2 regions of the Dyella telluris genome follow, and region 2 is predicted to be linked to the other one. Evidence: predicted binding sites of a transcription regulator. Region 2 holds the regulator's gene; the other holds the start of a gene.

Region 1 (3,207 bases), 2.1 Mb from region 2:
CTGCAGGCCATCCGCGACCTGGCGGTGCAGTCGGCCAACGGTACCTACACCGACGCTGACCGTTCCTCGATCGACCAGGAAGTGCAGCAGCGCCTGGCGGAAATCACCCGTATCGCCAACCAGACCACGTTCAACGGTTCGAACGTGCTGGACGGCTCCATGAAGACCAAGAGCTTCCAGATCGGCGCCAACGTCGGTCAGACCATCTCGGTCAGCCTGGGCACCAGCGTGAAGTCCAGCGCCATGGGTCAGGTGGCGGAAGCGACCTCGCAGGCTTTGGCTCCCAGCGTCGGCTTGGCCTCCGGCGACGTCACCATCAAGGTGGGCGCCGGTACCGCGGTCAGCGTTGCTGCGGGCAACTACAGCAGCGCCAGCTCCCTGGCCACTGCGATCAACACGGCATACACGACTGCTGGCGGCACCGGTACGTTTGCGTCCGTGAATGCCTCTGGCGAGCTCGCTTTTGACAACGCCAGCACCACGAACGACGTGACCATTGGCGGTACGAACACCTCGCTGGGCCTGCCGGCGACCGTGGTGAAGAACAACGGTACGGTGGACGGCACCGGCACGTCGTCGGGCGTGGCTGCTGCGATTGCCGGTGCCTCGTTCCCGGATCTTTCGTCCGAAGGCCTCAACATCAATGGCAAGGCTGTTGACCTGAGCAGCGCGAAGAGCCTGCAGGACGTGTCCGACGCCATCAATGCTGCTGGCATCTCGGGCGTCAGCGCCGCGGTGAGTGGCGATGGCACCGCCATCAACTTCTACTCGAGCAGCGCACTGTCGATCACGGACACCGGCAAGAACCTGTTCTCGACGGGCACCTCGACGGCGGCTACCAGTGGCTCGCTGGCTAGCGGCAGCGTGTCCACGGTCGACAAGGCCAACGACCTGATCTCCCGCGTCGACGTCGCCCTGAAGACGGTCAGCGATTTCGCTGCCCAGCTGGGTGCGGTGCAGAACCGCTTCCAGTCGACCATCTCCACGGTGGCCGCTCAGACCACCAACCTGCAGGCCTCGCAGTCGACCATCCGTGACGCTGACTTCGCGTCCGAGACGGCCAACCTCAGCAAGGCTCAGGTGCTTCAGCAGGCGGGTATCTCGGTGCTGGCCCAGGCCAACTCCAACCCGCAGCAGGTTCTCAAGCTGTTGCAGTAACAGACCCAAGGCCTGGACGCGACCCCTCCCGGATCGCGTCCTCCTGGGCTGGATTTACCACCTGGCGGGTTGCTACTCGCAGCCCGCCGGGTGTTCCGGGAGCTTCCGGCAAAGCCTTTGCGTGCGAAGGTTTTGCCGGGGGCTCGAACCTTCCGCCTCGGCGGGATCATTTCGGGAAACTGACAAGGTAGTGCGATGACGACCAGCAGCACCAGCAGCACCAGCAGCCTGAGCACGCTGCTCAACCAGCTCACCTCGGCAACGAGTGGCACGAGCAGTTCGAGCGGTTCGACCTCCAGCTCCTCGTCCAGCTCCTCCAGTTCGTCGACCACCAGCTCCAGCGGCGGCTCCCTCAGCGCAGCGGGCATCGGTTCGGGCCTGGATGTCAGCTCCATCGTCACGGCGCTGGTGAATGCGCGCAAAGCCGCGTCGCAGGACCAGATCACCAGCCGCACCACGCAGACGAACAATCTGCTGACCGGCCTGTCCTCGCTCAATTCCGCGCTCGGCGGCATCCAGACCGCGCTGGCCACGCTGAGCTCGGTCAACACGTTCAACAGCTACACCTCGACCCTGACCGCTCAGGGCAGCAGTAGCAGCATCGGCACGGCCACCACCATGTCGAGCGCCCAGCCGGGTTCGTACACCATTGCCGTGAGCCAGCTGGCCACGGCGCAGAAGCGCGCCAGCAGCGCGGTGGCTTCCGGCACGGCCGTGGGGCAGGGCACGCTGGCCATCACGGTGGGCGCCAACACCATGAACGTGGCGGTTTCCGCCACCAACACCCTGGCCGACATCGCCACCGCGATCAACAGCTCCTCGTCCAACCCGGGCGTGACAGCGACCATCGTCAACGGCACCAACGGCCAGCAGCTGATGCTGAGCTCGAGCAAGACGGGTGTGGCCAACGCGTTCACCATCAGCGCCGACGCCACCAGCAGCAGCGGCCTGTCCAGCCTGGCGACCACGCTGAACACGGCGGGCAGCAACGAGGCGCAGGACGCCAAGCTCACCGTGGACGGCATTGCCGTCACCAGCGCCACCAATACCGTGACCGGCATGATGGACGGCGTCACGCTGAACCTCACCGGCACCGGTACCAATTCGCTGACCGTGGCGCAGGACAACACGGCCGCCACCAACGCCATCCAGGCCCTGGTTACCGCTTACAACAGCTACGCCAGCACGGTGTCCTCGCTGTCCAGCTACGACACCAGCACCGGTGCGGCCGGTGTGCTGCTGGGCGATACCACGCTTTCCTCGGTGCAGCGCTCGATCGCCTCGGTGCTGAGCAGCTCGGTGAAGGGCAACAGCATCGGTACGCTGGCGAATGTGGGCATTACCCGCAATGCGGATGGCACGCTGGCGCTCGACACCAGCAAGCTCGCGTCCGCTTTCCAGAGCAATCCGTCGGCGGTGAAAGACCTGTTCGTCGGCACCAACGGCTACGGCACCAAGCTCAACACCGCGATCAACTCGTACACGTCCAGCGGCGGCATCATCAGCACGCGCATGGACAGCCTGAACAGCACGCTGACGCAGCTGAGCACACAGCAGACCGCCCTGAACAACCGCATGGCGACCTACCAGTCGCAGTTGCAGTCGCAGTACACGGCGTTGGACACGCTGATGTCTTCGCTGAACAACACCAGCTCGTACCTGACCACGGCGCTGGCGCAGCTGACCAATTCGAACTCGAAGAACTGATCGCGGGGAAGCGACCATGACTTACGGTTACATGCGCAACGCCAGCGCGCTCTATCAGGACACCAGTGCGCGCGGCAGCGTGGAAGGCGCCGACCGCCATCAGCTGACTGGCATGCTCTACGACGGCGCGATCGACCGGATCAACCAGGCCCGCGGCGCCATGCGCCGGGGCGATGTGCCGGCCAAAGGGACACATTTTGCACGGGCGCACGCCATCATTGGCGAGCTGCGCGGCAGCCTGGACCACGCGCAGGGCGGTCCGCTGGCCGCTCGTCTCGACGCGCTTTACGACTACGCGAGCCGTCGCCTGCTGCATGCCCAGCTGAACAATGACGAGCGTGC
Region 2 (3,207 bases):
CTCGCGGTGCTTGCGCAGCTGGGTGACCAGCTTGTCGAACAGGACATCGATGGAGACGTACATGTCGTTCTCAAGCGCTTCGGCGTGCAGGGTGCTGCCCGTGACCGATAGTGTTCCTTCGGCGCGCTGCTGCAGTTTGTTCACGGAAAGAACGATGCTCAGACTGAGGAGTCGTTCGTCGAGGCGGGTGAGGCGGTCAAGTCGACTGTTCACGTGATCCCGCAGGGCCGGGGTGACTTCAATCTGTTGACCGCTGAGCTGAACTTGCATGTTGCGCCTCCTCTGGTACTTGCCGCAGACGCGGCTGGGGTCGATGTACCGGTCGCTTATGTCGTGGCCGACACACCTTCAAAAACCCGGGAATGTCTCGATCCTCTGTTCCGGCCTCCTCACCAAGTCGGGATAGTCACTATGCGCTTTCGGTGTTCTCTTCGCGTTATGAAGACCTTCACGCGTCAGACATGACAGCTACCCGTGGGATCGTCTTACCCATGATTATGGGGACGCCTTTTTTGCCGCCAAGTTCCCCGGGGCGCTTTGCCACAGTGGCCGGATGACGTGTTCAGCCGGCGCGCTGACGTTCGCTGGAGCTGGGAATGCGCATGGCCTCGCGGTATTTGGCCACGGTGCGACGGGCAACCTGAATGCCCTTGCGGTGCAGTTCCTCCGCGATGGCCTGGTCGGACAGCGGCTTGCGCGGATCCTCGGCATCGACCAGCTTGCGCAGCATGGCCTGGATGGCGGTGGCCGACGCGCTGCCACCGTCTTCGGTGGATACGCCGCTGGAAAAGAAGTGCTTGAGTTCGAACGTGCCCCGCGGCGTGTGGATGTACTTGCGGGTAGTTACACGTGAAATGGTTGATTCGTGCATGCCCACTTCCTCGGCCACTTCGCGCAGCACCAGCGGGTGCATGGCTTCGGGGCCGTAGTCGAGGAAGGCGCTTTGCCGGCGCACGATGGCCTCGGCCACCTTGAGCAGGGTTTCCGCGCGCGATTCCAGGCTCTTGATGAGCCAGCGCGCTTCCTGCAGCTGACCACGCATCCAGCTGGCATCGGTGCCGCGTGCCTGGGCAATGAGGCCGCAGTAATGCTGGTTGAGTCCGAGCCGTGGCTGGCAGTCCGGGTTCAGGCTGACGCGCCAGCGGCCGAGGTCCTTGCGCGCGTAGACGTCGGGGGCCACGTATTCCACGGGCGTGACGTCCAGCGCGGCGCCGGGGCGCGGATCGAGGCTGCGGATCAGCACGGCGGCCGCGGCGGTGTCGTCTTCGTTCGCGCGCAGCTTGCGGGCCAGGCGCGCGATGTCGTTGCGTGCCAGCAGTTCCAGTTCGGTGTCCACGATGCGCAGGGCGAGATCGCGGTGCGGCGTATCCGGATCGAACTGTTGCAGCTGCACGCTCAGGCAGTCGCGCAGGTCCACGCTGGCCACACCGGTAGGATCGAAACGTTGCAGCGTGTGCCGCACGTATTCCACTTCCGCCGTGGTCGCCTTCAGGTCGGCCGGCAGGGCCGCGATGAGCGACTCCATGCTCTCGGTAAGGTAGCCGTCCGGATTGAGCGCATCGATGAGCACCGCCGCGATGGTGCGGTCGCGTACGCTCATGTGCGTCAGGTTGAGCTGCCAGAGCAGGTGTTCCTGCAGGGTTTCCGCCGCGGCGTTCTGCGGTTCGAAGCCGTCTTCGTCCGGGTTGCTGCTGCGCGAGGCGGCGCCGCTGCCGTTGGAGAAGTCCACCGGGTCGTCGCTGCCGCCGTCGGAGTCGGCCTCGCCCCATTCGGGGGCCTCGGCATCGTCCACGGTGTCGCTGCTGCTGGAGCTGGACGAGCTCGCGGGAATGGATTCCAGCGGTTCGCGCTCGTCACTGTCGAGGTTGTCCGGGTTGTCCTCGGAGAACTCGAGCAAGGGGTTGCTTTCGGCTATCTGGCGAAGTTCCGCCTCCAGCTCAAGCTGTGACAGCTGCAAGAGGCGAATGGCCTGTTGCAGCTGTGGGGTCAGCGTGAGCTGCTGATTGAGGCGAAACTGCAGTCCGGGTTTCATGCCAGGCGGTCGGGATGAACGTGAAGATCATCCTAACTCGTGACCCCGGGGTCGGCCATAGGTCTGAGAGCCAGTGAGCTGGTTCAGCAGCCGAATCGCGTACTACCTCAGGTTTATTCCTGAGGTAAGCCCCCGGGGTGCCAGGGGTTACAGGCGGAATTCGCGGCCAAGGTAAACCTCGCGGACCTTTTCGTCGGCAAGGATGTGTGCCGGCGTGCCGCGTGAGAGCACTTCACCATCGTTGAGGATGTACGCGCGGTCGCAGATGCCCAGCGTTTCGCGCACGTTGTGGTCGGTGATGAGCACGCCGATACCGCGCTCTTTCAGGTGCCGCACGATGCGCTGGATTTCGCCCACCGAAATGGGGTCCACGCCCGCGAACGGCTCGTCCAGCAGCATGTAGCGCGGATGCGCGGCCAGCGCTCGCGCAATCTCCACGCGACGACGCTCGCCGCCGGAAAGGCTGATGCCCTTCTGGTCGGCGATGTGCGCGATCTTCAGCTCGTCCAGCAGGCTTTCCAGCTCGTTGGCACGGCGTTTTTCGTCCCAGCCTTCGCGCAGCTCCAGCACCGCCATGATGTTGTCGGCGACGGTAAGGCGACGGAACACCGAAGCCTCCTGCGGCAGGTAGCCGATGCCGAGCTTGGCGCGCTGGTGCATGGGCAGGCCGGTGATGTCCTGCTTGTCCAGCTTGATCACGCCGGCGTCGGCTTCGATCAGGCCCACCACCATGTAAAAGCAGGTGGTTTTGCCGGCGCCGTTGGGGCCGAGCAGGCCGACCACTTCGCCTTCGCGGATGGAGAAGGCGAAGTCGCGCACGACCTGGCGTGCCTTGAAGCTTTTTTGCAGACCTTCAGCGGAAAGCATCGATCAATGACCCTCGGCCGGCTTGGGCGCAGGTTGCTGCCCGGCGGGTGGCGTGGCGGGCTTGGGCGGCGTGCCAGCGGGGGCCGGAGCGCCGGGCTTCGGCTTGGGCAGGATGATGCCGTGGACCAGCCCGTCGCCACCGGCCTCGCCCGTGATCAGGCTGGTGTTGGTGTCGTAGGTGAGCTTGTCGCCGTGGAATTCGCCACGACCCTGCTGGCGCACCACGGCGTTGGTGGTCAGCACCGCGATGCCGTTGATGTTGTCGTAGTCGAGCGTCTGGGCGTCGCCCTGCATCAGGTTGTTGTTCT

Evidence for each region. The regulator sigma-54, encoded in region 2, starts transcription at its own class of promoters, with help from an activator protein. The targets are predictions, from matches to a motif close to TGGCACGNGCNTTGC.
Region 1: the regulator sigma-54 is predicted to act here: its motif matches at 1,265-1,279, upstream of fliD (flagellar filament capping protein FliD).

The regions. Positions count from the first base shown of each region.
Region 1 covers NZ_CP060412.1:1,166,357-1,169,563, reverse strand. The annotation lists gene H8F01_RS21950 (flagellin N-terminal helical domain-containing protein) at 1-1,158, shown strand, start outside; gene fliD (flagellar filament capping protein FliD) at 1,354-2,865, shown strand; gene fliS (flagellar export chaperone FliS) at 2,882-3,207, shown strand, end outside.
Region 2 covers NZ_CP060412.1:3,253,877-3,257,083, forward strand. The annotation lists gene hpf (ribosome hibernation-promoting factor, HPF/YfiA family) at 1-270, opposite strand, end outside; gene H8F01_RS14240 (RNA polymerase factor sigma-54) at 563-2,032, opposite strand; gene lptB (LPS export ABC transporter ATP-binding protein) at 2,180-2,899, opposite strand; gene lptA (lipopolysaccharide transport periplasmic protein LptA) at 2,903-3,207, opposite strand, start outside.